Sulfuricurvum kujiense DSM 16994: one gene and its partner. The protein of the gene in region 1 binds, or shares a complex with, the protein of each later gene. Links are inferred from orthologs where the notes say so. Each region holds a gene or a part of one and is shown on either strand. Other genes may lie near its edges.

Region 1 (15,673 bases):
GCGAAGTCAAAGCAGTCCTGGCTTCGGGTGAAGAAGTGTGGTTCGACACCGTTGTAACCCCTTTGAATGATGATGAGAGCGATACATTGTCTTATACCGTCATTTTTCACGATATCAGCGATAAAAAAAGGATAGAACTCCTCTCTATAACCGATCCGTTGACAAAACTGTTTAATCGCCATAAGTTTAATGAAGTGTTTGAAAATATGGTTCTTCGGCGCCACTGGGATGAGCATCGGACCTTCGGTCTTATTATTGCCGATGTCGACCATTTTAAACGGGTGAACGATACATTCGGACATCAAAGCGGAGATAGGGTTTTGATTGAAGTTGCGCATATCTTTTCTCAGACGATACGGACGGGAGATATATTGGCACGCTGGGGCGGGGAAGAATTCGTATGTCTTTTGCCGGATGTCGATCGGGAAAAAGCGCTTTATGTCGCTGAAAAACTCCGGTTGGCGGTAGAACAGCTCCATTTTCCTGATGTGGGAACGGTCACCTCTTCCTTCGGCGTGACGATTTTTGCTTCGGGAGATACGCAGGAGAGCATGATGCACAGAGCGGATTTATCGCTGTACAAAGCGAAAGAAAACGGACGAAACCGAGTTGAATATCTTTAAGCGATCGTGAAATTTAGTTCCTTATAATATAGAACCCCTTATAATCTATACCTTAAAACAGAAATCAAGGTTTATCAATGAAAATAGTCGTCATCCAAGGGCCGAATCTCAACATGTTAAGGGTTCGGGAACAGCAAGTATACGGACCGATGCGTTTAGAACAAATCCATGCGCAGATGAAAGAGTTTGCAGCACAAAACGGTGTTGATATCGAGTTTTACCAAAGCAATCTGGAAGGTGAAATCGTAGACCGCATCCAGGAGTGCTACGGCGATGCGGACGGTATTATCATCAATCCGGCGGCGTATACTCACACTTCCATCGCCATTCGCGATGCAATCAGTGCCGTCAGTCTTCCGACGATCGAAGTTCATATCAGCAATATTTATCGCCGTGAAGAGTTCCGTCAAAAAAGCATGACGGCTCCGGTATGTACGTCGTCGATCATCGGTTTCGGTCCTTTCGGATACCATTTGGCAATGATGGGGATGTTGCAGATTCTCAGCGAAATCAATGCAATGCGTCAAGCCCAGCAAGGTACTGTTGAAGAGTAAGCGATGCCTTTACGCCGTGTTCTCGATGAGAAGCACTCTATTTCAATCGACCGTTATTTCCCCAAAACGCTTCAGGGGGGAGGCGGTTATCGTTACCGCGTCCTTCTAGGGGTTGGGGGAAATATCGGAGATGTCAAACGGCGGATGAACCATTTGTGGTTTTATATTCGTCGATTGAGTCTTATGAAGATCGTTCGAAGCGGCGTAATTCTCCGTAATCCCCCTTTCGGATATACGGAGCAACACGATTTTGAGAATACCGTTATCGAAATCGCGACATCACTGGAACCCAGAGCACTGTTACGGCTGATTTGGCGGATAGAAAAACGTTTTGGGCGGCGTCGCAGTTTTGCGAATGCGCCGAGGACGTTAGACTTGGATATACTATTCTTTGAGAAACGATCCATTCGGAGCAAAGAGTTGACAATTCCCCATCCTCATTGGAATGAGCGGATCAGTGTGACGATTCCGCTAGGAAGCTTGGCTCATAAGAGCACACGGAGACACTATGAAAATTTTGACATTTAGCGGTGCCACTCCTGCCGAAGCGCTCAAAAAAGCGCAGTTGGAGGTAGGCGAAGAAGCGATGTTGATCGAAACACGTGAAGTACAAAAGAAATCACTCGGGAAAAGTGCTTTGTACGAGATCGTTGTCGGCGTTGAAGAGAATGCCGCTCCTGCTCCAAAATCAAAGGCTCCGAGTGATGAGCCGTTTATGAAGCAGCGTCCGTTGGCACAAAAAAGCAGCGATGTCCTTTATAATATTTCCGCCGCCGCAAAACAGATATCCAAAATTGCTGAAGTGACGGAAGAAGAGCGCCCCTCCCGCCAAACTCCCGTTAGAGAGAGTGAAGATCTAAAACGGATTAAAGAGGAGATAGAAAAGCTCGGCGATAAAGTCAAACTGATCCAAAATATGTTTTGGTCGGAAAAATCACCCAAAACAACCGCGGCTATCCCCCCTGAATTTGCCGAGATTTACCGCCTTGCCCAGCAAAGCGGAATGGACCAGGAACATCTCGATGAGATCATGCACCTCACACTGGAGCATATGCCCTCTAAAATGAGAGAGAGCTCTGAAACCGTCAAGCGCTATTTTCAAGTGTTGATGCGTAAAATGATCCCCGTGCGTCTAGAGAGTGCTCCACGGCCGGGGAGCAAAAAAGTGATCATGCTTGTAGGCCCTACGGGAGTCGGAAAAACAACGTCGATTGCCAAACTGGCTGCACGTTTTTCGTATCTTTTGGAGAAAAAATACAAAGTAGGCCTTGTGGTTCTGGATACCTATCGTATCGGAGCGGTAGAACAGCTGATGCAATATGCCCGTATGATGAAACTCGGGATTGAGACGGTCGTGGACCCGCCGGAATTTTCGAGTGCTTTGAACGCATTGCGTTACAGTGATTATATTTTAATCGATACAATGGGATCGTCTCCGTACGATAAAGGGAAAATAGAAAAAATCTACGAATGTCTGCGAGACAACAATACAGATTATACGGTGGATGTCGTATTAGTGATGCCAAGCTCGATCAAGTACGATGATCTTAAAGCTACTTACGAAAATTTTGCTCCGCTCGGGATAGACACGATGATGTTTACAAAACTGGACGAAACCAGAGGTTTCGGAAATATTTTCTCCCTCGTGTACGAAACGAAAGTTCCGATCAGCTATTTTTCGGTCGGACAGGAAGTTCCTGAGGATTTGGTTGTAGCGACATCTGACTTTTTGGTGGATTGTTTGATGAACGGATTTAACAGAGGTGAGAGTGCATGAACCACCAAGCTTCCAAACTCGAAGCACTTGTAAATCAAAACCGAAACGCCACGGCTAAAAAAACCCGCTTTATTGCGATTACCAGCGGGAAGGGGGGAGTCGGGAAAAGTACGATCAGCTCGAACATGGCGTTTGTCATGGCAAAATACGGGCTGAAAGTAGGGATATTCGACGCCGATATCGGCCTTGCCAATCTCGATGTGATGTTTAACGTCAAAATCAAAAAAAATATTTTGCATGTCTTAAAAGGGGAAGCGACCGTCGAAGAGATTTTGGTTCCGATCGAGCCGAATTTGGTCCTGATCCCCGGTGAAAGCGGCGAAGAGATTTTTAAATACGCATCAGGGGGATTGTTCGAGCGGTTTATGGACCAGGCCAATGTTCTGGATGATCTGGATGTGATGATTATCGACACGGGTGCGGGAATCGGAGAACATATCCAGCTTTTTTTACGGGCGTGCGATGACGTCATTGTCGTGACGGTGCCCGATCCCGCAGCAATTACCGATGCGTATGCGACGATTAAGATTACTTCAAAGCTGCGTGATGAAATAAATGTTATCATGAACCAAGTCCGATCTATGAAAGAGGCCGAAGCATTATTTGAAAAAATCAATAAAGTAGCGCAGGCCAATATCGGCGGTGCTTTAAAATTGAGTTATTTAGGGCAGATCTCGAATGATCCGAAAATTTCTACGAGTGTTAAAAAAAGAGCCCTTTTTTCTCGTGATTTTCCGACCGCGACACCGACCAATGAAATCGAGGTAATAGTTAAGCGTATCGCGAAAAAACTGGAACGCAATGTGCTAGTAGATCCCAAAGAAAGCGGATTAGGTGGGCTGTTTAAGCGTCTGATGGAACATTTTTGATTCGCCGTACATTTACGGCAATGAGAAAGACTGCTTTTTTGGACAGACGGCTACGATAAGGATAAAAAGGGATGAGGGGTTCGAATTTTGTCTATTTTCTAACAATACAGGGGTTTTTTGTCGGTATTGTTTTTGGAATACTGCAATCGGATTCTGCTGAGAATTTTTTGGGATGGGTCATTTTGATTAGTCTCTTTTTTTACCTTTTCGCCCATTTGTGTGTCGGGTTCTTTTTCCAGTCATTGGGAGTCAAGGCGCATAGCTTTCCGAAAAAAGCGCATGAGCATAATCTCGATTTCTTTGTACGTGAAATCAATAAGCGCGAGCAGTTTATCGACGCTTTTTATACGCATAAATCAGAGTTGCTGGATGATCAGGGACGGGGGAAAGGATGAGCGGTACCAATGCCTATACGCAAGAGCTGAAACACCGTGAAGACCAATTGGCTATCCAGTTTCTTCCGGCCGTTAAAGCGATGTCGTTTCGCTTGAAAGAACGGCTTCCCAGTTCGGTCGATTATATGGATTTGTGCGCCATCGGAACGGAAGAGTTGGTGAAACTGGCACGCCGCTATGATGAGAGCCAAAACGATTCGTTTTGGGGCTATGCCAAAACACGTGTTTACGGAGCAATGCTCGATTACCTAAGATCACTCGATATGGTCAGCCGTTCCAGCCGCCGATTAATCAAAGAGATCGATCACGCGATTGAGGTCTATATGGCCGATCATGATGACGAACCCAGTGACAGTGAGCTTTCCGTTATTTTGGGAATCGAAGAAGATAAAGTGCGCGAAGCGCGTATCGCATCGGATATCTATACGGTCTTGCCGTTGGATGATCAGCTCGGGACCCCTGAAGAGGGGGGAATGTTGGAGCGGATGGAACATGAAGATCTGATCGAAGCGATTCAAGAGGTACTGATGACCTTTGAGGAGCGCGAACAGATTATTATCCAGCTCTATTATTTTGAAGAACTCACCCTCAAAGAGATCAGTGAGATCGTCAATATTACCGAATCGAGGATTTCACAAATTCACAAATCGGTCATTCGTCGAATTAAAGAAGCGGTAGGAGGGCAGTAATGGCAGATATATTATCCCAAGAAGAGATTGATGCCCTTTTAGACGTAGTTGACGACGAAGGTGACGGGTTATTAGAGACGACCGAAGAATCCCTTTATCCGCAGCGACAAATTACCCTTTACGATTTCAAACGTCCTAACCGTGTCTCGAAAGAGCAGCTTCGTGCTTTTAGAGGGATTCATGACAAGATGGCCCGCTCTATCGCATCGCAGATTTCGGCGATTATGCGCTCCATCGTTGAAATTCAGCTCCATTCGGTTGACCAGATGACGTACGGTGAGTTTTTGATGTCGCTCCCGAACCCGACCAGCTTTAACGTCTTTTCGATGAAACCGCTCGAAGGGAACGGTGTTTTGGAAATTAACCCCTCCATCGCCTTCCCGATGCTGGACCGTATTCTCGGCGGAAAAGGGGAGCCTTTTGAAGCGAATCGGGAGTTTTCCGATATCGAGCTCTCCTTGTTCGAGACGATTTTACGGGTTATGATGGGGACACTCAGAGAAGCGTGGGGTCCGGTTACCGATCTCTATCCTCAGGTCGAATCGAAAGAATCCAGCCCGAACGTCGTTCAGATCGTAGCCCAAAATGAGATCGTCGTTATGGTCGTTATGGAAATCATCATCGGACACAGTTCGGGGATGATGAATATCTGTTATCCGGTTATCGCGTTGGAACCGGTACTGCCGAAGTTGGCGAGCCGTGATTTGATGCTTAATGAAACCAGTTCGAAAAAAAGCCGTAATCAGGAACTTCAGGTTCTTCTCGGGGGGGCTCATGTCAATGTTGAAGTGAACCTTGGGGAAGCGGAATTGAGTTTGCATGAATTGTTGGAATTAGGTGAGGGCGATATAATTCGTCTCAATATTCCGGCAGATGATGTCGTCAATGTCAGTGTTGACGGAAAAGATCGTTTCGTCGGTCAGATGGGGCTGCGACGATTTAGAAAATCGATACAGATTACTTCATTGATCGATACGGAAAAAGATGCGGTCAAACGTGCGCTTAAAGAGTTTGAGATGAAACGAAAAGCCCGTATCAGCGGGGTAAAAGAGATGATACGCGGACCAATAGAAGAGGAGGATGAAGATGAGTGATTTTCCCGGAGTATTTGCAACTGAAGCTGTTGCCACGATAGAGGGATTGACGGGTCAGACTCCTACGATTACACTTAAGGAGGCGGAAGAAATTTCGATCATCTCCAATGTCATCCCCCCTATTGCACAAATTCATGTGAGTTTCAGCGGGGCGGCGGCAGGACGCGGTATCGTGATGATGCCTCCTCAGCTCGCGACAGCGCTCGGAGACATGATGCTCGGCGGTGATGGGGAAGCTCAGGATACGATGTCGGATGAGGATATGGATGCGGCAAAAGAGATCGTTTCCAATATCGTCGGGGCGATGAGCACCACATTGGCATCCCAAAAAGAGCTTCCGAAGTTTACGATTAAGCCCGAACGTGCGGAATTTATTCCCGAAAGCGGAGAAGTCAATCTTGACGGGTATGCGAAAATGTTCGTTTTCACCTTTGCGCTGGGGCATATCAATTCATTAATGATGCTGGCGATAGACTCAACGATCAATGAAGCATTGACGGGAGAAAAAGCGGCTCCTGCACCTGCGAGCAACAGCAGTAATATTTTTGATGCTCCTTCTTCTTCCGTACCGGCCGTTAAACTGGATGAAGGAGAGATGAAAAATATCGGTTTGATTATGGGGGTAAAGCTTCCGGTGCGGGTTCGGATCGGAAAGAAAAAAATGCTTCTCAAAGATGTCCTCAGCATGGATATCGGTTCGGTAATCGAGCTGAATCAGCTTGCCAATGATCCGCTTGACATTTTAGTGGATGATCATGTCATTGCACAGGGTGAAGTTGTTATCGTGGATGGAAATTTCGGTGTTCAAATCACCTCTATCGGAACCAAGCGAGATCGATTGAATAAATTAAAAGGATAAGAATGGCGCGTCGACATGGCAAAACAAAAGAGTACGAAAGCAGCCGCTATGTCAAAGATATCAAATCAGCGGATGTTTGGAGTGTTTTTAAAATAATTGCCGATTTTGTCCAGGGATTTGATGAATTAGGAGATTTAGGACCTTCAGTAACCATTTTCGGAAGTGCCCGTTTGGATGAAAATCATCCGTACTACACCCAAGCGATGACATTGGCAAATATGCTTGGAGAGAAGGGGTATAACGTTATTACCGGCGGAGGACCGGGGATTATGGAAGCGGCAAATCGCGGAGCGTATGAGGTCGAAACCGTAGAGTCGATAGGGCTTAATATCGAACTGGCTACCGAACAGCAACCCAACCCTTATATTACCAAAGGGCAGAGTTTTGACTACTTTTTTTCCCGAAAAGTAATGCTCGTTAAATACTCGATGGCGTATGTTATTTTTCCCGGAGGGTTCGGGACACTCGATGAAATGTTTGAAGCGTTGACTTTGATTCAAACCCGTAAAGTATGGGGCGTCCGTTTATTCGTCGTAGGGACGGAGTTTTATGCTCCGTTATTACAATTTATCGAAGATAAAATGTTGGCTGAGGGGATGATCGACGATAAAGACGTTCAACTTATCAATTTGACAGATGATTTGGACTTTGTTGTCCGAGAGATTGAAAAATCGCTTATATCTCAAATACATACAATGGAGAAAGAGGGGCTGACCGATACGAAGTATTATAAAGCGTTGACTTCCCATGTGGATGAAACACACTCTTATGCAGGACAAGGAAGCAGTTAGTGGGTAAAAAAGTACTGATCGGGATGAGCGGCGGGGTTGATTCGACCGTTTCGACATTGTTGCTCAAAGAACAAGGGTATGACGTGGAGGGAGTCTATATGAAACTTCACTCCAAGCCCGGCTATCATGAGATTCATCAGGCCCGCGCGCAGAGGGCGGCGGATTTTGCCGGAGTAAAACTCCATATCCTTGACCTTCAAGAAGAGTTTAACGCAAAAGTTTTTACTCCGTTTATCGAAACGTACAAAGAGGGAAAAACCCCGAATCCGTGTGCATTATGCAACCGTAACATCAAATTCGGCGCGATGGTTGCCTATGCGGATTCGATCGGTGCCGATTATGTGGCAACGGGACACTACATCCGGCATGACGGACAGTATCTTCTCCAGGCACACGATGATACGAAAGATCAAAGCTATTTTCTCTTCTACATCGATCCGGCACTGGTTCCGAGATTGCTGTTTCCGTTGGGAGAACGCCATAAAAGCGATATCAAAGCCTATGCCGCAGGAATAGAGGGGTTGGAGTCGTTTGCGTCGCAAAGCGAATCGAGCGAAATATGTTTTGTTGAAACAACCTACATGGATGTATTAAAGCCCTATGTTCCCGTCGATCAAGAGGGAGAAGTCCTTAACCTTGAAGGCAAAGTCGTCGGCAAACACAAAGGGTACATGCACTATACGATCGGAAAACGTAAAGGGTTCAGCGTCCACGGCGCACACGACCCCCATTTTGTCGTCGAGATCAAACCCGAAATAAATCAAATCGTCGTAGGGACACGTGAAGATTTGGAGTGCCATCGTGTCGAATTGGAACGGGTGAATATGTTTGATTCCCGCACCGAGTTCGAATGTGACGTAAAACTCCGCTATCGTACTACGGCCGTGCGCTGTAGTGTTAAAATCGACGGTGACCATGCAACGGTTGAGTTGCATGAACCGGTATTGGGCGTTGCCTCCGGACAGGCGGGTGTCTTTTACGATGGAGAAAAGTTACTCGGCGGCGGGTGGATCGTTTAGAATTTAAACAAAAGCCCTCTTACCACACCAAGAGCAAGGTCGCGTGCAGAAGTGCACGGGCGAACCGCCAGCGATTTGGTGAGAGGGCGATTTTCTTTTGTTTCTTTTCTTATGAAAAAGAAAAGAAAGAGAAGATACAAGGATAAAATATGACATCCAAAAAGAAAATTGTTGCAGCCGGGATCATCGGCAACGTCATAGAATACTACGATTTCGCCCTTATCGGTTTTTTGGCCGTGATGATGGGGAACCTCTTTTTCCCCTCGCATGACCCTTTCCTCTCCTTATTAGGTTCTTTCGGTGCCTTTGCCGCAGGGATGATTATGCGTCCGGTCGGCGCATTGATTTTCGGACACATCGGTGATCGTGTCAGTCGGCGTACGGCATTGATGAGCTCGCTTTTGATGATGGCGCTCCCTACCTTTCTTATCGGTTTTTTGCCGACGTATGCGCAAATCGGGATTTTGGCTCCGATCCTTTTGGTATTGCTTCGTATGATCCAGGGACTCTCCGTCGGAGGAGAATACGCCAGCTCCATCGTCTATTTGGTTGAGCAGTCCGCACCGGATCATCAGAATCTCTACGGCTCGTTTGTCTCCGTCGGAGCTAAAATCGGAATGGCGTTGGGATCGGGATTTTGCGGGGCCTTGTTGTGGTATATCGGTGGCGATGCGATGGGTGAATGGGGTTGGAGAATACCGTTTTGGGCGAGTATTATTATTGCGGCAGCGGGGCTTTACCTGCGACGTAATCTAACCGATGATTATAGACCGAGTGAAGACAAAACCGTTCCGATCGTTGCCATTTTACGCCATCATCGCCGTGAGTTTTGGCAGTTTTTGACCATTGCATCGGCAATATGGGTATTTTACTATACCGTCTTTATTTATCTTCCCATCTGGCTAGAGGGGAGCGCGGGACTCAGCAAAGCCGAAGCGGGGCAGATTAATACTCTCTCTATTGTTGTCGGTGTAGTATTTATCCCGTTGATGGCTATGGTTGCGGATGTCATAGGTTCGCTTCGTCTGATGCGCTTAACCTCTATAACCCTCGCGATAAGCGTTTATCCTCTCTTTTATTGGATGAGCATCGGAGGTTTTTGGGGTGCATTGGCGGGGACGATCGGACTGGTAATTTTGCTTTGTGCGTTTCAGGCTCCCATCTTTGCTTCGACGGTGAATGCCCTGCATTATCACGGCTATCGCGCATCGTTTACAGCGGTAATATTAGGGAGTGCCGCAGGGATAGTAGGCGGAATTACACCTGCTCTTATGACATCCATCACAGAGTATAGCGGCAACCCTTTCGCCCCCTCTTATCTTATTGCGGCCGCTTCGCTGATGGGGGGGTGGGGTATTCTTAGAAATGTACGGGCTTGAAGAGCGATTTCATTAAGGGATAGTCCATCATTTTCCCCGGATTGCTTTCTCCATTGATGTTGACGATTTTGAGGCGTCCGTAGCCGTTATTGAAATCATTGGCCAAATCATAGACAACACCGACGATGGTGAGTTTTCCGCTCTCCACATCCCCTTTAAACTCTTTTTGTGCGTAATACACCTGTTGATTGATATTGCTGACAACGGCGGCAAGCCATTTGGCTTCCTCCGTCCCCATCATTGATGTTTTTCGTACGGCTAGTGAGAGAGAATCGAGCTCTTTGATGATGTGCGGCCCCTCGGAAGAGTAATCGCCCAGAGCCGCCTTAATCGCTCCGCAGCGCGAATGTCCGACGATGATGAGCAGCGGGGTATTGAGATGGCGTACACCGTATTCGACGCTCCCCATGTTGGAGCTGAACTGATTGCCGATATTACGGATAATAAAAAGATCATTTTCAGCCGTTGCGTCGAGGGCAGCACTTTGAAAACGGGAATCCGAGCATCCGATGACCGTGGCACGCGGATGTTGTCCGTTTTTCAGTTTTTCAAAGAAAGCGGAGCCCTGATGATTGACGTAATAGTCGTTTTGGGAGATGACTTCGGCGAACATCTTTTGTGCTATTTCCTGCAGCTCTTGGGTATTGGGGGCGGCATGGGCTGAAGAAGCTTCTGCTGAATTGGCCAAAAGCAGCGAACTTGAGGTGAGGGCAAAAAATTTGAGAAAGGTCCGCTTATCCATTGTACACATCCTTTATCTCTAGATAAAAGCAGTGTACCACAAATTTAAAACGTTATAGACTCATTTTTTTCGGTACCGTTTGAAACCGGTACATCGATTTGCTCTTGGGGTGCCGTTTCTTCCGGGGCAGTTTGATCGAAAAGATCGGTGATACTTTGATTATTTTCTACAGCAGGGGATTCGCTTTCCCTCGGCGGTGTCATGACCTCTTTGAATTGAGGAATGACGATCCCTCTGCGTTTCATAATCTTGTAGATGATACGTGAACGGTTTTTGACGTACTTTTGGCTCCCTGTCGGATCGTATTTGATCGGATTGGGCAGGACCGCCGCCAGACGCGCCGCTTCTTGTCCCGTCAGGTTTTTGGCGCTTTTATGGTAATAATGGCGTGCCGCCGCTTCGATTCCGAATATACCGTCACCCCATTCAGCGACGTTGAGATAGATTTCCAAAATACGCCGTTTGGAGAGGGCATGTTCGATCCGCCAGGTGATGATCGCCTCTTTGATTTTGCGTACCGGATTTTTGCTCGGAGAGAGGTAGAGATTTTTAGAGAGCTGCTGGCTGATGGTGCTTCCTCCGGCGACGGAGCCTTTTTTGAGACTCCGCTCCAGCGCCTGCTCCATCCCTGTTACGTCAAATCCGTCGTGATTCCAAAACTTGTCGTCTTCTCCGATTAACACCGCTTTGATCACGTTCGGGGAAATTTGTGACATGGAGACCCATTTTTGGGTGATTTCCATGTCCCGGTTTTCATCGGCCCACTCGTTTTGGCGGTATTCCATAAATGCGGTCGGTATAGGACGGATATCTTTGAGATCATCAATGTTGGGATAGATGAAATAGCGTCCGATGTCGATAGCCCCCGCCAGGAGTAAAAGGAGAAGGATAGTTTTGAGTTTTTGCATATTAATGATCCGTATTTAGGGTAGGGAGATGCCACCCCTTGATATAGGCGGCGAGCCGCAGTGTGATGGCGATAAAGGCTACAATCGCAACGCTCAGTGTCGACAACCCGATCACTGCCGAAAATACAAGGAGCAAAATCGAGACGATCAGTGCGATGGAACCGTAAAAATCGCTTACGAGTACGGCAGGGACCTGATTGATGAGGATATCACGCAGAACCCCTCCTCCAATTGCGGTGAGGAAGCTTAGGATAATAACACCGAAAAAATTGAACCCTGCGTCAATCGCCAAAAGCGCTCCGGTGATACTGAATGCGACAAGACCGATCGTGTCGCTGATGACAAAAAGCCATTGTCGTTCAATCTGTTCCCGGTGGTAAAGACGAAAGGCGAAAGCGATGGCGATAGTGGTTAAGACGGTAATGGCAGGATAGTATTCGTTAAACGCAAACGGGGTTCGGTCCAAGATGACGTCACGGACTACTCCTCCGCCCAGTGCGGTAAGCGAAGCGGAGATAATTATGCCGAGGAGATCGAGGTTGCTGCGAACCCCTACAAGAAAACCGCTGAGTGCAAAGGCGATAATACCGAGAATGTCGGCAAAAACAACGAGATTAAATTCAGACATTGGGTGCGCGGTAGTTTTCTTTAAAACTGACGTAGCGCTTTGCGGAAGCATACAGCTCGGCAACCTCTTCATCGGTAAGCTCACGAACCACTTTTGCAGGGCTTCCCATGATTAAAGAGCGGGGAGGGAATACTTTGTTTTTAGTCACCAGCGCTCCCGCGCCGACGATCGATTCTTTCCCGATGACGGCACCGTCCAAGATTGTCGCACTCATTCCGATCAGACACGCATCTTCGATGGTGCAGCCGTGCAGCATGACGCGATGGCCGACGGTAACATCGTTGCCGATGATGGTAGGGTAACCGTCGCTCATATCGTCGCGCTTGTGATGGGTGACATGTACCATACTCAAATCCTGGATATTGCTGCGATCCCCGATCTTAATATAGTGGACGTCTCCGCGAACGACGCATCCGAACCAGATACTGACGTCTTCTCCCATTGATACCCGTCCGATGACATCGGCGGAGGGGGCGATCCAGACCCGCTCTTTCATATCCGGAGTATAGTGTAGATAATTAGCGATCATGGAAATCCTTGATTAACTCTCTTTGAATAGCCGTGCCGTAAGCTGCTGGACATAATTCGGAGTCTGTTTTTTGACCGAATTATACACTTTGTTGGTATGGGTTTCAGCGATTTTATGACTATCGATCAGATTGCCGGGCTCATGTTTCACTTTGACGTAGCTGCCGTCGTTTTGCAGTTCGTATGCGAGAATATTGTCCGATGTCTGAAGCTGTAAAATTTGAATCAGTTTGTTACTGATCTCTTCTCCTTGAATCGGCGTGAGCAACTCGATGCGTCGCAAAAGATTCCGCGGCATCCAGTCGGCACTCGAGATATAGGTTTGCGGCGTTGAGTGTTTGAAATAATAGATACGGGCGTGTTCGAGGTATTTTCCGATGAGCGAGATGACACGAATGTTTTCACTCACACCCGGAACCCCAGGACGAAGACAGCAGATTCCGCGAATAATGAGTTCGATTTTTACACCCGCCTGAGAGGCTTTATAGAGCGCTTTGATAATATCTTCATCGACTAGGGCGTTCATTTTGGCGATAATCACCCCCTCGCTTCCCATACGGGTTTCGTTTTGAATCAAGGAGAGGACTTTCGGTTTGATCTGCGTCGGAGCCATATAGAGTTCGTGAAGTTTCCCTTTTTTACTAAATCCCGTGAGGAAATGGAAAAAACGGGTCATATCGTGGGTGATCGTATCGTTGCTGGTCATGTAGCTGATATCGGTATAGATCGTTGCGGTAGAGGGGTTGTAGTTCCCCGTACCGATGTGGGCGTACTGTTTAAGCTTGCCGTCGACGCGACGGGTAATGAGTGCCGCTTTGGCATGTACTTTGAACCCGGCAATACCGTAGATAACGTGTGCCCCGGAGTTTTCGAGTGCTTTTGCCCAATGAAGATTGTTCTCTTCGTCAAAGCGTGCCCGCAGTTCAACCATAACGGTGACCTGTTTGCCCGATTCGGCAGCGTTGATCAGCGATTGCACGATCGGCGATTTGGAACCGGAGCGATAGAGTGTCATACGGATGGAGACGACCTCGGGATCTTTGGCCGCAATCTGAATCAAACGTACGACCGGTTCAAAGCTTTCAAACGGATGATAAAGGAGCAAATCTTGTTTATCCAACGTCGCATAGAGGCTCTCATCGGTGTCAAGCGGCGGAAGATTGCGCGGTTTGAAACTCGGAGTGGTCAAATGGGCAAAATCTTTGTTTCCGACCACCTGCCATAGGCTTCCGAGGTTGAGATAGGTTTGGAAACGGTAGATGTCATCTTTGTAAACATTGGCATGGCGGTTAAAGAAGTTCAAAAGATCATCATCCGCGTGGACACTGAGTTCAAGGCGTACCAATTCCCCTTTTTTACGAAGTTTTAGACCCTCTTCAAGAATCTCCATGAAATCGTCCGCTTCCTCTTCTTCGATCGCGATATCGGCATTGCGGGTGACGCGGAAAGCGGCGAATTTGATCAGCTCATAGCCCGGGAAAAGGTCTTGGATATGTTCGGCGACGATACTTCCGATCGGAATATAGATACGATTGTCGATTTCGACGAAGCGGGGAAGGACGCGCGGAATACGGATGAGGCCGTAACGCTCAATCGTCGCATCGTCTTTATCGCGGAGTTTGACGATTTGCCCGAACCCGAGATTATTGAGGTGGGGAAACGGATGGGTCGCATCGATGGCGATCGGAATAACGACCGGATAGATGTTTTCATGAAAATATTTGTCGAGGTATTTGCGCTGCTCGGGAGTGGCCTCTTTGTACGGCTTGAAAAAAATCCCCTCTTTTTCCAGCTCTTTCATAATCCCCTGCAGACAGTATTCGACCTCTTCTTGCTCTTTATGGAGATATTCGCGGATGCCGCGTAGTTGATGAAGCGGCGTAAATCGGTCCGCTCCGGAGACGTTGACACCGGCGCTGAAGAGTTTTTTCAATCCTGCGACACGGATCATGTAGAATTCATCCAAATTGGTTCCGTAAATCGCTAAAAATTTAAGCCGCTCAAATAAAGGGAGCGATTCATCCTGTGCCTGTCGCAAAACACGGGTATTAAATTGGAGCCATGACAGCTCGCGATTGATATAAAGTGCTGGGTCTTTGTAATTATTTGGCATGTTTTCTACTAGTTTTGGTTTTAAGTTAACGGGATTATATTATACTTATCGTTACAAAAAAGGAACTTGATGTCTATATTTCAAATTTTAATGTTTGCGGCGACCCTTTTTTTCGCCTATCAGATCTTTCGGCACGTTCAAAACCTGGACGATGCTCAGCCTCACAAAAAGGAATCTAATATCGTCGATACGGCTGTTTTCAGTGCTTCGGCTTTGGTTGAAGAGGCCGATAACGCTTATCAGCGCGGCGAGTTAGATCGTGCCAGAACCGCTCTTGAAGAGGCATCGCGTATCGAGAGCGAAAATCCTGAGATTTTAAATAAACTCGCATTTATCACTGCAAAAACGGGTGATCGGCTTAAAGCGATAGAACTGTATGAACAATCGTTGGAACTCGATGAAAACGATGACCTGACCCATAATGCCATCGCTTCGCTTTACCGTGCGGAAAATGCATACGAGCGTGCACAGGACCATTACCTCAAAGCCATTGAAATTGATGATACGTATCCCCAGACGTTTTACAACTACGCCAATCTATTGGTTGATATGGATGAGGTTGAGAAGGCCAGAGGAATGTACAAGCGCGCTCTTGAGCTCCAAAGCGATTTTCCGGAAGCGCGCGAAGCGCTTCTTTCATTAGGAGCACACGTATGATTGATGATCAGGCCCGTCTCGCCGTATTAATCGATGCGGACAACTCTC
Region 2 (15,435 bases), 1.0 Mb from region 1 along the record:
CTTCCCACCATCCGCGAATCGATACCGTATCGGGCAATGCGGCAGCGACACGGCCAATATCGGCTTCGGGATTGGCGGAATGGACGTGAATCCCGTCATAGAGGTTTTCAGGGATCCCCAAAATACGCTGTAACGCACTCAGAGAGGTATAGGAGAACCCCTTGTCATAGGCACTCAGTCCGGAGTTAAATGTGCTCACGACGTTGAAGCGCTTGATCTTCGGAGTCAAGGCCAAACCGCCCGGCTCCATCTGAGTGAATATATAAGTCAGTTTCTCCCCAGAATCGAGTTGAAACTCCTCTTTGAGCGATTTGCCGACCATCACTTCAAAGTTTTTAGGTATCCCCCCTCTCAGCCCTTCGGCAACTATGCGGTTGACTTTGGCTTCCTGAGCAAAATCGACACCGAAAAGATACCCCCCCTCCATTTGATCGCCGCTTCTGGAGAGAACGGCAGAGGTGACATACGGACTAAACGAGAGATCGGGAAATTTCTGACGCAGCTGTTCGAGCAAAGCCGTGTCGCATGTCGCATAAAATTTTGGCTGAATCGTCATGGGATAGTTCATCACGGTAAGTTTCTTTTTAAACTCGTTGTCAAAACCGTTCATAAGTGCCATAGCGATGATAAGAACCATCACGCCCAGCGCAATTCCGGAGAATGCGAGGAGTGCGGAGAGGAAGATAAAGGGCTGCTCTTTGTCAAAGCGCAAAAATCGTTTGACGAGGTAAGAGACGATATTCAAGAGGCAAATACCCCTTTTTTAGGTCCTGATTTACCGCAGCAGTTTTTGTATTTGAGACCGCTTCCGCACGGGCAATCGTCGTTTCGGGAAATTTTTTTATCGTCATTTTCGTGCTCTTGATGATTGAGAGACATTCGAAATGCTTCCTGTTTTTTCTCCAGTTCCATTTGACGGGCAAACGCTTCAGCCTCTTCTTCGGCGCTCTCTACTTTAAATCGGATAACATGGAGGGTTTTAATCGTATCGTATTTGATCGTCTCGACCAATTCGCTGAAAAGGTTATAACTCTCTTTTTTATACTCGACCAACGGATCTTTTTGGTTGTAGGCGCGAAGTCGGATCCCCGTTTTCATGCTGTCCATTTGGTACAAGTGTTCACGCCATGCGGTATCGAGGGTTTTGAGGTAAATCTCCCGCTCGATTTCGCTTCGAAGTTTTTCATCCACAACCGACATTTTTTCGTCATATTGAGATTTTAATACATTTAGCAATGTACCTTGAATCGAGTCGAACGATTTATCGCCGAAGAGTGAAACATCGATATCGGCGTTCATCTCCTCTTTCAACGTCATTGCCAGACGTTCCAAATCGATCTCCTCTTCGGCAATCCCCTCAAAGATACCGCAGAACGCCAACGTACGGTTGACGTATTCACTGCGGATTAGATCGATTTTATCGGCTACGTTATACGACGGATCGAGCAGTTCACCGCGGAATTTATAGACGATTTTGCGCTGTTCATTCGCGACGTCATCATATTCAACGATACTTTTACGCCCTTCGAAATGCATGCTTTCGACTTTTTTCTGCGCTTTTTCTACTGCACGGGTTACCATCGCCGATTCGATATATTCACCGTCTTCAACACCCAGACGCTCCATGATCGACTTGATTTTGTCCGAACCGAAGATACGGAGAAGGTTATCCTCCAATGAGAGATAAAACTGGCTCGTTCCCGGATCGCCCTGACGCCCTGAACGGCCGCGAAGCTGATTGTCGATACGGCGATTTTCGTGGCGCTCAGTTCCGAGAATATAGAGACCGCCGAGAGCTTTGATCTCATCGCTGACTTTAATGTCTACCCCGCGACCTGCCATGTTGGTTGCGATGGTTACCGCCCCTTTTTCACCTGCATTTTTGATGATCTCAGACTCTTGCGTATGGTTTTTCGCATTCAAAACGGTGTGAGGGATTTTTTCTTTTTTGATCAATTCATGCAGTTTTTCGGATTTCTCGATCGAAGCGGTACCGATCAAAATCGGCTGACCTTTGGCATGAAGCTCTTTGACTTTGGCGATAACGGCATCAAATTTCTCCCCTTCCGTTTTATAGATCAAGTCGTTCAAGTCTTGACGGATAACGGGAACATTGGTCGGGATCGAGATAACGTCGAGATTGTAGATTTGTGCAAACTCGGTCGCTTCGGTCTGTGCCGTACCGGTCATACCGCCGATTTTTGCGTACATGCGGAAATAGTTTTGGTAGGTGATATCGGCCAGTGTTTGGGTCTCTTCTTTGATGATGACCCCCTCTTTAGCTTCCAATGCCTGATGGAGCCCTTCGGAATAACGTCGCCCTTCAGAGAGGCGTCCCGTAAACTCGTCGACGATAACGATTTGGCCGTCTTGGATAACATAGTCTACGTCGATTTCGAAAATGTAGTTTGCTTTCAACGCCTGGTCAAGGTGATGTGAAAGAGCAGAGTTTTCGATACTGTAGAGATTGTCGACACCGAAAAGTTCTTCCGCACGTCCTATCCCCTCTTCGGTGATGAGGATAAGACGATCTTTTTCATCCACCGTGAAATGTTCATCTCTTACCATCGCTTTGGCAACCGCATCGGCGCGGGTATAGTTCTCTAAGGTACGGTTGGTCGGTCCGGAGATGATAAGCGGTGTCCGTGCTTCATCGATCAAAATCGAGTCGACCTCATCGACGATAACGTACGCATGTCCGCGCTGAACCATGTGATCACGCGAATAGGTCATATTGTCACGCAAATAATCAAATCCGAATTCGTTGTTCGTGCCGTAAGTAATATCGCATGCGTACTGATCACGTTTATTAGCAGGGTTATACCCCTCTTCGACCAATATCCCCGTAGAATATCCCAAAAAGGCATACAGTGCCGACATCTGCGTACCGTCACGGGATGCCAGATAATCGTTGACCGTCACGACATGAACCCCTTTGCCGTTCATTGCATTGAGAACAACCGCCAAGGTTGCGACAAGGGTTTTCCCCTCACCCGTTTTCATCTCGGCGATTCTCCCCTCATGTAAAACCATACCGCCGATAAGCTGAACGTCAAAGTGACGCATACCGAGAACACGTTTACTCGCTTCACGGGTAATAGCGAATGAATCGACTAAAACCTCATCAAGTGTTTTAACATTGTTTTGTACCGACTCTTTAAGAGCATGGAAAGCCTGCTGCAACGCTTCGTCGCTCATGGCGCTGAAATGGGGTTCTCGGGCATTGATTGCCGCGACGTTTTGACGATATTTTTTGACTTCTCGATCGTTTTTGGTACCGAAGATTTTTCCGACTAGCGATTGGAGCATTAAAAGCCTTCATTATGAACAGTATTGAAAAAGTTGGTGATTTTAGCATACGAAATCTATGGTTTTGGTAAATGAGCATTGGGTACAATAGCACAATTACTTTATTCAAGGATTTTGTGTGCGTTTTTTACCCCTCTTGGTTCTCCTTTCCCTTACCCTCTTTGCTTCACCGAAAGAGATGAGTTCGTTTAACTCCAAATTTATTCAGACCATTATCGATGACAGCAACAAAAAAATCGTTTACTCCGGTGAACTTTGGGCAAGCAAACCCCAAAATGCCCTCTGGGTATACCAAAAACCGATTCAAAAGAGCGTCTACGTAAACGGTTCCAAAATTACTGTGATCGAACCGCAAATAGAGCAGGTAACGATGCGTACGCTGGATGATGAGATCGATTTTTTGCAAATCATCCAAAAAGCGAAGAAAGTTAATGACGATCAATACAGTGCAACGGTAAAAGGTCAAACCTATACGGTTCAGTTTAAAAATACCCAGCTGCTCTCTATCGCCTACAAAGACAGCTATGACAACCGTGTAACAATCCAGTTCACCAATCCGGTACAAAACAAAGCGATAGAGGCAAACCGATATAAACCAATCATTCCCGAGGGATTCGACATAATAAAAGACCGCTAATTTTAACAATAAAGATCAGGGTTTTTTCGTATGTATACAGATTGCAGTCTATTTAGTCCCATTTATATATAATTTTGAATGTAATATAGTGTTTTTATGATAGTATTTAAGAAATAACCGTCCAAGAGTATTTAAGAAATAACCGTCCAAGCAGGGGTAGTTTTGAGATTTTCGTCATTAGTCGTTTTGTATTCCTTTATCCCCCTGGCTGTATACGGGTCTGAATTACCTCCTGAGACTACCCTTACTGAAGACATAAGCTATACGGAACAGTTGGCGACACAAACCAATCAGAATATCGATTATCAGCCTTTTATTTTATCGGTATGGGAGCAAAAAGATCTTACCCTTTTCGGTGTTCACACCTTGAAAGATGCCTTGATGCTGCTTCCCGGTATCGATATGATGGGTAATACGAACAACAACCGTACCCCTGTCATCCGCGGTTCCAATCCCCTCTCCTACGGACAGACAAAACTGGCTATCGACGGGGTTGTGGTCAATGACCGTTCGGCTGATACCTATACCGCTTACCTCGATTTTCCAATCGAGCTGATAGAGCGCATTGAAGTCGTCCGTGGGGCCGGAAGTTTTATCGAGGGAGTCAACGGATACTCAGGGACTATCAATGTTATCACCTATGCAAAAGACGAAGATAAGCTGCAAAACGGTGTTGTATTCGGAAGTTTCGGCAGCGATTTGGCTAAACAGGCAGGATTTTGGTATACGCACCGCGCATCGGATTGGAGAGTCTCCAGCGACTTGTTTTATCAAAGCAACGATGCCCGTTCTCCTATCACCGTGACGGATAAATATCACAATACGGGCTATGCGCCTCTCAACAGCCATCAAATCGGTTTCGGCCTCTCTTATTTTTATAATGATTTCTATCTTAAAGGACGTATTAACCATTTTACGACCGGAAGCGCCTTTGGTAATTTGAGCGCATTGCCGAATATGAACGGTACCCAATCATTCCCATCATGGTATGTTGAGGGGGGATTTTCACACAAGATTTCCGATGATTTGACTTTAAACGCAAAGGCTGGAATGATGGAAGACGGATGGGAAGAAGATTCCCGACTGCTTCCTCCCGGAACGTACGGAGTCCTTAGTTTTCCAAACGGTTTTTGGGAAGATTGGAATTTTAATGCACGAATGTTGTATGCCAATATTTCCGCAACCTATACCGGCGTCGAAAATCATAAAATCACTCTCGGCTATGGCCAAAAGTATGAAGACATTATTGATATGCACACCGTCACGACGAATAAAACCGGAGGAACGACTCTCGTCGATTATACCGACACCGCGCCGTTTATTGATATGGGATCGGCATGCCGCCATACCGATGAGTTTTACCTTAGCGATACCATTGACATTAGTGACATACTTGCCCTTTCACTTAATGCTGGAGGAACCAAAGCGTCAAATTTGAATTTCGAACCGTATGTCCGAGCGGCCTTGGTTTTTCAGCCGTACCGCCAACACATCCTGAAATTCATGGTGGGCAACAGTTTCAGACTGCCCTCCTTTCGCGAGCTCTATACCCAAAATCATCCGACTCAGGTCGGTAATCCCGATTTGGAGTCTGAACATGTCGTCTCCTATGAAACACAATACCTCTACAAACCGTCGATAGATACGACATTGGGTCTTAATCTGTTTTATCTGAAAAATAAAGGGCAAATCACTCCGAATACAACCAATAAGATGTACCAAAATATCGGCAAACGCAATATCATGGGATTTGAGACCGAATTTCGAGGAAGTATCGGAGAAAATGACACAACATTTCTCTCCTACAGCTACATCAGAGGGGAAACGTTTAAAGGGAGCGAAACAACCGACTATCTTCCATATGCTTCATCCCATTTGCTTAAGGGGGGGCTTTCCTATACGTTTACCCCTCAAATGACAGGAGGAATCGTAGGACGCTACAGCAGTGCAAAAGAACGTCGCCCGAACGATGTACGCAAAAATTCGATGGAATCATTCGCTTCCTATGATTTGATTTTAGGTTGGGAGAGTTTTGACGGATTTTACCTGCAAGCTGCATTGAAAAATGCCAACAATGCCATCTACCGCTACATATCTCCTCCCGGAACCTATCCTGATGATTACCCGATTGAAGGAAGAACTTTTTGGATTAGAACAGGATGGAAGTTCTAATGCGGATAATTTTGTTTTTTCTCTTCGGATTTTTCATTGCATCGGCACATGAATCTTTTATAGTAAACGGCCATATCCGTATGCTTCCTAAAATCATGGCACTCGACACCCGGCTGAAATCCAAAACAGATTCATCCAAAGTGATATTTGCCGTAGTATACGATTTAAATCGAAAATCTGACGCCCAGTTTATTGCGGAGGGAATCAATCGGGTTCATCACGAAAGAGTTTCCAATATCCCTTTTAGCGCCATCGCACTTTCCGTCAACGAAGTAACGGAACGAAAAGACATAGCCTTCGTGTACATGATTCAAAAATGCAGTTCCAAGTCCCTAAAACAAGTAGCTGAATGGGGAATAGAGAACTCTATTCCGACTTTTTCCTATGATGTGGCAGATTTGGAATCAGGCATATTGGGTTCTATCGCATTTGAACGCTCTACGGTCATCTACATCAACAAAAAAACCCTCAAAGAGGGTAAATTTCATTTCGACGGCACTTTATATCAGATTGCGAGACTCATTGAATGAACTTTTTTAAAAATGCCCGCTTATCCACTAAACTTTTTGTAACACTTGTCATGGGGACATTCATCCTTTTCCTCACGGTTACGTTAATCACATTTTGGATTGTTCGGGATCTAACACTGAACTCCCAAAAAGAAAAAGCCTATTTGCTTATTGATGCGGTTAATCCCGCCGTATCCCTTTCTCTTTTTTTGGGAATCAATGATTTCGGAAATAAACTATCTGCCATTACCCAACGCAATGAAGTCATCGCGTTAAAAATTACCGATTTAAAAGGGACCGTTTTTCTGAACTATCATCAGCATGATCTTTCACGATCGTATCAGACGATTGATATCACCGAAAATTTGATGGAACCCTCTACCCTTAAACCGATCGGCTCGATCACCCTTACCTATTCAGGCGAAGAGTTCACCAAAACGATGAAGCGTTTTTACATTTTATACGGCTGGATAACCATCAGCGTATTTAGCGTCCTATGGCTGATGATGATTTGGGTCAACCGTCTTTTGCATCCCATTACATTGATCGCTCATAAAGTACGGAATTTTAAACCCGGAGAAAAAATAACCTTTGACTTCCCCTATACTCAGCGTGAGTTTACCCAAATTACCCATGCATTCGAGGCGATGCAAGAGAGCGTGCTCCAATACTCGGATGAGATTGAAACGATAAATAAAAATCTTGAGATGAAGATTACGGAACAAACGCATAAAGCAACCCATCATTTGTATTACGACACTCTCACTTCCCTCCCGAATCGAATCAAACTGCAAGAAGATCTCCTTAAAAATCCAATCAATACGGTAGCAATATTGAATATTGATGATTTTAAAGAGATCAATGACTTTTTCGGAATTGACGCGGGTGATTGGCTTTTAACCCAAATCGCCCATTGGCTCAGCGAAATGAAACTGAACCCCTACCGAATCGGCGGAGACGAATTTGCGTTTCGTCTAAAAGAAGGGAGTTCGAATGTCGAGTTTCAACATGACATTGAAATACTCCTCTCCTTGCTCAGTGAAAAGCTATTTATGATTGCGGACGAAACCGTCCATGTTCGTGCAACAGTCGGTATTGCCATTGACAGCGATAAGCCCCTCATTCATGCCGATGTCGCACTAAATAAAGCGCGAAGTATTAAACGCCCTTCTTGTATCTATGACCCCTCAGAGGGAATCGAGCAGCAGTATCAAACCAATATTGCAATGTCGGCTCAAATTCGTCAGGCATTGGTCGAACATCGTATTGTCTGTCAATATCAACCGATTGTCTCGTGTATTACCGGGAAAATTGAAAAATATGAAACATTGGTACGTATTCAAAACGAAGACGGTTCCCTAATCCCGCCGTATGATTTTTTACCGATTGCGCAGAAAACAAAGCTGTATCACCACATTACCCAAGAAGTTGTATACCAAGCATGCCATCTTTTTGCCGATCGTGACGAACAATTTTCAATCAATCTCTCCAGTAGCGATATGTTAGATGCTAAAACGCTGACAACCATTGAAAATATTCTCCGCCAAACCGGTACAGCGAATCGGGTTATATTTGAAATTCTGGAATCTGAGGGGATTGAGAACTTTGAGGAAGTCGCCTCGTTTATTGCTAAAATGAAAAATCTGGGGGCAAAATTTGCGGTTGATGATTTCGGAACAGGTTATTCCAATTTCGAAAATATTCTTAAACTCAATGTCGATATCCTGAAAATTGACGGTACGTTGATCAAATCGATTAATGAAAATCCTCGTACCCGCATCGTTGTTGAAGCTATTATCGACTTTGCCCACCGAATCGGGATTGACACCGTTGCCGAGTTCGTAGCTTCGGAAGAGATTCTTCAGAAGGTGACTGAATTGGGTATCAATTACGCGCAGGGATTTCATACAGGGAAACCGCTCTTTTTTGATAAGTAACTAATGTGATTTTTAATCCTAACCATGGTACAATTCGCAAATTTTTTACAAGGGCTGATCCATGTTAACCGATCGCGTCAATATACTCTCCGAATCGATTACCATTGCTATCTCTACGTTAGCGCAAGAACTCAAAGCACAAGGGAAAAATATCCTCAGCTTTTCCGCAGGTGAGCCTGATTTTGACACTCCTCAAGTGATAAAAGATGCTGCCATCAAAGCAATCAATGACGGTTTTACCAAATACACCGCCGTTGACGGTATCCCTGAACTCAAAGCAGCTATCGCACTTAAACTCAAACGTGATAACGGATTGGACTACAAACCAAACCAAATCATCGCCAACAACGGGGCGAAACATTCGCTTTACAACCTCTTTGCCTGTACGATTCAAGCGGGTGATGAAGTAATCATCCCGGCTCCGTATTGGGTTACCTACCCGGAGCTTGTAATGTATTGCGGAGGAAGCGTTGTCGAGATTATGACCGACGATGAAAGCGGATTCAAAATCACCCCTGAGCAGCTCAAGGCGGCATTGACTCCAAAGACGAAAATGCTTATCCTTACTTCTCCCTCAAATCCGACCGGTGCGGTCTATTCACGCGAGGAGCTGACTGCCTTAGGAAAAGTATTAGAGGGGACTAATGTTATCGTAGCCAGCGATGAAATGTACGAAAAACTCATCTATGACGGTGAATTTACATCAGCTGCAGCGGTGAGTGACGATATGTACCAACGTACTATCACCATCAACGGTCTTTCTAAATCGGTAGCGATGACGGGATGGCGTTTCGGGTATATGGCAGCAGCCAATACCGAAATCATCCAGGCTACTAAAAAGCTCCAAAGCCAAAGTACCTCGAATATCAACTCTATCACTCAAAAGGCGGCAATCGTAGGCCTTAACGGTGAAGCCGATGCGGATATCGAAGCGATGCGCGTTCAGTTCAAAGCCCGCCGCGACGAAGCGGTCAAATTGTTTAATGAAATTGACGGATTGTCGGTTCTATCACCTGCCGGTGCTTTCTATCTGTTTGTCAACATCAAAGAGGTCAGTAACGATTCCATGCAGTTTTGTAAAGAGTTGCTTGAAGATCAAGGGATTGCGGTAGTACCGGGTGTGGGATTCGGTTCTGAGGGGTATTTCCGATTCAGTTTCGCGACCGATATCGACAGTATCCGCGAAGGGATCAAACGTATCGCCGCTTTTGTAGCCACAAAAAAATAAATCTACTTTTTCATTCCCGAAAAGCTCGGGAATGGCCTGCTTATTTGATACTTTTCAACGCCTCTACAACCGCATCGATATTCCCCATCGGAAGGTGAACTTTCCACTCAGGATTTTTTGAGTCCCCCGCCAATGAAATACCGATACTGGCTACGCTGTCACTTCCGGCACCGTATGGCTCATCTACTTTACTGATAGAAATGACACCTTTTTTCGTACCGTCTAATGGAATTTCTTTAATGATGGTTACAGCAGAACTCATAATCTCTCCTAACTAAATGTGTATAGGAAAGAGTGTAGCCGATTTTGGCTAAAGCAATCTTAAAAGAAAAAGAATTAATTTGAACCTTGAGCATTGGCATTATTGCCATAAATAAAAGCGTACATTTTTCGATAGTAACGCTCGTTACGGGTCCGGTCCGTTGCGCTGAAATGGTGATAGCGTCCCAGCGTTTCCCATGAATATCCGAAGCTTTTGACGAGTTTCGTCAAAATACCGTTAGCCTGTTCGCGGGCGGTCGTATCTTCAAAATATTCCTGCAGCATCGGATTGGGATGGTATTTATAGTTGATTTGGTAAGGCCCTAGATCAAGGTTGGTAATGCCGCCGTCAATCAACGCCTGGGCTTGAAGCGTGCATTGTTCCGTTGAACCGCATTTAATGATATGTCCTGTCACCGCAAAACCGGCATTGAGCGCACGCTGCGCTTCATCATCCGCATTGATGCGTATGACGTGAGGATTGCATCTACCTCCCTCTTGAAGACACTCGCAATGCTTGATCGCATCGAGGACAATATCCGGCATCCGAATATCACTCGTAGGTACACTGTCCGCACGCAATAATGACGTTGCTATGACCAAACCTACGATTGATAAACGCATCCTTTGTCCCCTTTACCTTAAGATTCCAACATTTTAGCCAATTTTGCCTGCATTTTCAGCCACATTTTATGTTCCATCAACGGAAAGCCGCTATACACACCCTTATTTGTGATACTTTTAGTAACACCTGAGCGTGCCGCCATGGTGGTGAACGGTGCGATGCTCAGGTGCCCTGCCGTAGCGCTTTGCCCCCCCATCACCACATTGCGCCCCAAAGTCGTTGAACCGGCCAGACCGGTTTGAGAGACTAAAATGGAGTGTTCGCCGATAATGCAGTTATGGCCGATTTGGACAAGATTGTCTATCTTCGAACCCTGCTTAATAATCGTTGAGCCGAATACGGCGCAGTCGACTGTTGTGTTGGCACCGATCTCGACATCATCCTCTATGACTACATTCCCGTTCTGATAGAGTTTGACATGCTCACCCATTTTTGTATGGGCATACCCGAATCCGTCGCTTCCGATCACCGATCCCGCATGAATCATCACACGGTTCCCGATGCGGCAATCGCGGTAAATGCACACATTGGGGTAGAGGATAACGTCATCTCCGATCACGGCGTCGGCACCGACATAAACACCGCTCATAATGGTGCAATTCGACCCGATAGATGCCCCGTTTTCGATATGGGCGCTCGGATAAACTACACTCCCCTCGCCTATTACGGGAGGGACTTCACTGCTGCGTATCGGTTTTGAAAAATGTTTGGATAAAAGGGCAACCGACATATACGGCTCATCCGACGGCAGAGCAATAACTCCCTTGGGAAGAAGATGCGCTTTAGATGAGGGGAGAATTACGGCAGAAGCTTGAGTGTTCTCAAGTTCTTTTTCATATTTACTGTCGGAGAGAAAAGAGATTTCTCCCGCTGACGCTTCTCGAAGAGTATTCATTCCGGTGATTTCTATGGAATCTTCGACTCCTGAACACCCCAGCAATGCCGCTATTTCAAAAAGTTTCATCTGCTTTATCTCTCTAAAGCGACAGAACCGCTTCGGACGATCTCTTTGGGATGAAAACGCTTGATCGCTTCGAGAAAATGGTTGACTCTCATAGGCTCATCCGCAACCATGACAATCATCGTATCGCTTCCGACATTCACAATCCGTCCGTTATAGGCATGGGTAAGTGCTTCAATATCACCTAATGATTCACTCATAGGGATTTTGACCAACGCCATCTCGGTTTCAACCAAATCGGCATGTTCATAGACTTTCAATACCGGAATCAGTTTGTGCAGCTGTTTAGTGATCTGTTCGACCACACGTACCGAACCTGCCGTAACAATTGTAATACGCGAATATTTAGACTCGGGAATCGGAGCCACCGTCAACGATTCAATATTGTACCCTCGTCCCGAAAACAACCCTGCAATGCGTGAGAGTACACTGGCTTCATTCATTACAATAACGGAAATAACACGACGTTCTGTTTGTTCCATCATTTCTCCTTGTACTCTAACATCATATTAAAGAGCGACCCGCCCGCCGGAACCATCGGCAGAACGTTTTCAAACCGATTGACGACAACATCGATGATCGCAACTACATTTTTTTCGACCGCATCTTTAAGTGCGGCATCAAACTCTTCTTTGGTTGTAACACGGTATCCGACTCCGCCGAAGGCTTCAACCAATTTTACAAAATCGGGCTGTATCGAAAGATCGGTTGACGAGTGGCGTTTATCGTAAAACAGGGTCTGCCACTGCCGTACCATCCCCAAAAAGTTATTATTCAAAATAACATTTATGACGGGAAGTTCATACTCTACCGCCGTCATCAGCTCTTGGATATTCATTAATATGGAGCCGTCACCCGTAATATTGATACTGACACGTTCCATATCGGCACGCTTAACACCCATTGCCGCCGGGAATCCGAATCCCATTGTCCCAAGACCTCCGGAACTTACCCATTGACGGGGACGGGTAAACGGATAAAACTGAGCCGTCCACATTTGATGCTGTCCGACATCGGTCGAGATATTGGCATCATCGCCCAAAAGCTGCCCGATACGTTCAACGACCCACTGCGGCTTAAGTCGATCACCCTCTTCCGTATAAGAGAGCGGATGAAGCTTATTGAAATTGGCAATCGTATTGTGCCACGACGCATAACGGGCCGGATCGATCTGCTCTTTTGCCAACGGAATCATCTGTTCCAATACGTTTTTGACATCACCGACAATCGGGAAATGGGCATGAACCAATTTCGAAACACTTGCGGGGTCGATATCAACATGGATGATCTGGGCATTTTTCGCAAATTCGGAAAGTTTTCCGGTAACACGATCATCAAACCGTGCACCTAAACCGATAACCAAATCGGTCTCGCTCATCGCCATATTGGCGGCGTATGAACCATGCATCCCGAGCATTGAAATAAGCAACGGGTCATCATATCGAAGGGTTCCGCGTGCCATAAACGTCTCAACGGCAGGAATCTGGGTCATTTTTGAAAATTCACGCACCAGTTCTGCCGCATTGGCGTTGATAATTCCCCCTCCAAGATACAAAAGAGGACGTTTCGCACTCGCGATCGCTTCGATCGCTTTTTTGATTTGTCGGGCATTCCCTTTGGTCGTCGGCTTGTAGGTCTCGAGCTCAACCTCTTTGGAATAATCGAATGTCGCAATCTGTGCCGTTACATCTTTCGGAATATCGACGTGAACCGGTCCCGGACGCCCTGTACGGGCAATATAAAATGCCTCTTTAAGGACACGAGGCAAATCAGCCGCATCGGTCACGAGATAATTGTGTTTCGTACACGGGCGGCTGATACCGACGGCATCGATCTCCTGAAACGCATCGGTACCGATGAGCGACATCGGTACCTGGCCGCTGATAACAACGAGAGGGATCGAGTCCATATAGGCATCGGCCATTCCGGTCACACCATTGGTAAATCCCGGACCTGAAGTAATCATTGCGACACCGACTTTTCCGGTAGCTTTGGCATACCCCTCTGCCGCATGGACCGCCGCTTGTTCGTGACGGGTCAAAATATGTTGAAATGAGCGCTGTTTGTATATCTCATCATAGACGTTCATGATCGCCCCGCCCGGGTAACCGAATACGACTTCGACTTCCTCGGCGATGAGTGCTTCGATAACCATCTGTGCACCGCTGATTTGCATGTCGTCTCCTTATTTTAAAAAATATAATTTTTATCGCCCTATTCGAAAAAAATAGCAACAAAATTAAAAAATTAGGGGATTATAAAAGACTGTAGCTATAAATTACGTTAAATTCGCGAAGAGGTCGCCCCTTTTTAAGCGAGATCCTCAATTTCAGGCAACAAAATTTCTTCGCTCTCCAACAAGGTCGTCTCCTTTTGCTCCGATACCGTTTGATCAATCATTGAGGGAAAAATTTTCTGAATCGAATCAGACAATTTATTAATCTTTACCGGCTTTAAAAGATAACCGCTTGCACCGGATCGAATAGCATCAATGACCATCTCTTCCTGACCGTGGGACGTGACCATAATAATTTTGGCATTCTTATCGATTTTTTTTAACTCTTTTACGGCACCTAAGCCGTCCATCCTTGGCATTGTAATGTCCATCGTTACCAAATCGGGTTTAAGCTTTCGATAAACTTCGACCGCTTCCTGACCGTCTTTTGCTTCTCCGACTACTTTATGTCCCAATGATTCAATCATTTTGATAATGTTACGTCTCATGATTAATGAATCATCTACCACCAGAATATTAAGCATTTCATTCTCCTTTAATTAATCCGATGACATTAAATTCCATATTTCCGTAGGGTGTCGAAAATACTGCGGTCATAATGCCGTTTCCGTTCGTTTTTAAGATTGATTTTGCATCTTCAACCGTTACCGGAGGGGTAATCGTCACCCCCTTGCCCCGATTGGGAAAGTCATTCACGGCATGTCCTAAAATCATATTGGCGATCTCACCGGCTGCACTCTCGCGTAATTCCGCTAATTCAGATTCATGAATCTTTCCGTATGAAAATGCCCGGGTCAATTTTTCAAGCAGCAATTCGTTGTAGGAGACATAAAATAAAAGATTGATACTGCCGCCGATTCCGATCGTCGTCGTGTATTTTTTCAATTCTATTTTTTCCATCGAACGGAATTCTCCGTCAAATTTTGCCTCTATCTTCATCTCATCAGTCATGAAGAGCTCGGCACGGTATACAATGGCGGTAAGAACCTCTTTTAGAATTTCACTATTTTTCATCCTCATCCCTAACGAGTGATTTTTTGGGAATACTAAATATAAACCGGCACCCTTTTCCCTGCTCGGATACTACACTGTAGCTCCCTCCGAGTTTCAAAACTTCCGAACGTACCGAGGCCAATCCGACCCCCCTGCCGGAGAGATCACTGATTTCATCTTTTGTCGATAGAAAATCTTCAAACATCAGTTCAAATACGGCTGAATCATTTTCAAGTTCCAAGAGAGTTTTGCATCCCCTCTCAAGCGCTTTTTGTTTGAGTTTCTCTTTGTTGATTCCTCGACCGTCATCACTGATTTCTATCACAACGGATTCTTCCGTATCGGTAATGGAGAGTAGGATCGTACCGTATTCATCTTTACCGTTTTCCACTCTCTCTTCAGGGGTTTCAATCCCATGATCAACACTGTTGCGAATAACATGTATCAAAGATTTTGCAAACGGTTTAAACTCTTCACCCACTGAAATATTGGTCGTGTCAGATACATCCATCGGTTTCAGTGATTTTTCAAGTCGTTCACTGATCATTTCGACGTATTTCGGCAAGG

What was found.
Region 2: the proteins of fliM (region 1) and SULKU_RS07500 are in contact, whole or in part, in a crystal structure (PDB 4IGA), measured with the Thermotoga maritima proteins. The link is inferred for Sulfuricurvum kujiense DSM 16994 from one-to-one orthologs. Residues at the interface, in WP_004081085.1 of Thermotoga maritima: Asp3, Val4, Leu5, Gln7, Ile10, Asn11, Leu13, Ile14, Leu17, Met18; in WP_004081049.1 of Thermotoga maritima: Ala83, Gly85, Gln86, Gln87, Val90, Ile91, Ile94, Lys99, Asp100, Phe101, Ile102, Val103, Arg110.

Annotation. Positions count from the first base shown.
Region 1 is NC_014762.1:457,329-473,001, forward strand. Bases 3,955-6,953 are described here. They hold fliM (flagellar motor switch protein FliM), read left to right. Parts: upstream 3,955-4,906; coding sequence 4,907-6,001; downstream 6,002-6,953. Other genes in these bases: SULKU_RS02425 (hypothetical protein), read left to right, coding at 3,955-4,218; SULKU_RS02430 (RNA polymerase sigma factor FliA), read left to right, coding at 4,215-4,907; fliY (flagellar motor switch protein FliY), read left to right, coding at 5,994-6,860; SULKU_RS02445 (LOG family protein), read left to right, coding at 6,863-6,953. Also shown: SULKU_RS02400 (sensor domain-containing diguanylate cyclase), read left to right, coding at 1-623; aroQ (type II 3-dehydroquinate dehydratase), read left to right, coding at 701-1,177; folK (2-amino-4-hydroxy-6-hydroxymethyldihydropteridine diphosphokinase), read left to right, coding at 1,181-1,705; flagellar biosynthesis GTPase FlhF, read left to right, coding at 1,686-2,954; SULKU_RS02420 (P-loop NTPase), read left to right, coding at 2,951-3,823; more of SULKU_RS02425, read left to right, coding at 3,895-3,954; more of SULKU_RS02445, read left to right, coding at 6,954-7,651; tRNA 2-thiouridine(34) synthase MnmA, read left to right, coding at 7,651-8,670; SULKU_RS02455 (MFS transporter), read left to right, coding at 8,820-10,049; SULKU_RS02460 (carbonic anhydrase), read right to left, coding at 10,030-10,791; mtgA (monofunctional biosynthetic peptidoglycan transglycosylase), read right to left, coding at 10,836-11,699; SULKU_RS02470 (trimeric intracellular cation channel family protein), read right to left, coding at 11,701-12,327; SULKU_RS02475 (gamma carbonic anhydrase family protein), read right to left, coding at 12,320-12,856; SULKU_RS02480 (RNA degradosome polyphosphate kinase), read right to left, coding at 12,869-14,968; SULKU_RS02485 (tetratricopeptide repeat protein), read left to right, coding at 15,038-15,625; SULKU_RS02490 (NYN domain-containing protein), read left to right, coding at 15,622-15,673. UniProt on the Bacillus subtilis protein: One of the proteins that forms a switch complex that is proposed to be located at the base of the basal body.
Region 2 is NC_014762.1:1,494,042-1,509,476, forward strand. The notes cover bases 12,675-15,435. They hold SULKU_RS07500 (response regulator), read right to left. Parts: upstream 14,400-15,435; coding sequence 13,950-14,399; downstream 12,675-13,949. Other genes in these bases: SULKU_RS07495 (acetolactate synthase large subunit), read right to left, coding at 12,675-13,815; SULKU_RS07505 (chemotaxis protein CheX), read right to left, coding at 14,401-14,889; SULKU_RS07510 (ATP-binding protein), read right to left, coding at 14,879-15,435. Outside these bases: SULKU_RS07440 (ABC transporter permease), read right to left, coding at 1-739; preprotein translocase subunit SecA, read right to left, coding at 742-3,309; lolA (LolA-like outer membrane lipoprotein chaperone), read left to right, coding at 3,428-3,946; SULKU_RS07455 (TonB-dependent receptor plug domain-containing protein), read left to right, coding at 4,109-6,118; SULKU_RS07460 (hypothetical protein), read left to right, coding at 6,118-6,648; SULKU_RS14420 (GGDEF domain-containing phosphodiesterase), read left to right, coding at 6,645-8,564; SULKU_RS07470 (pyridoxal phosphate-dependent aminotransferase), read left to right, coding at 8,626-9,792; SULKU_RS07475 (hypothetical protein), read right to left, coding at 9,833-10,054; SULKU_RS07480 (lysozyme family protein), read right to left, coding at 10,129-10,677; lpxD (UDP-3-O-(3-hydroxymyristoyl)glucosamine N-acyltransferase), read right to left, coding at 10,695-11,642; ilvN (acetolactate synthase small subunit), read right to left, coding at 11,648-12,124; more of SULKU_RS07495, read right to left, coding at 12,121-12,674. UniProt on the Bacillus subtilis protein: Involved in the transmission of sensory signals from the chemoreceptors to the flagellar motors.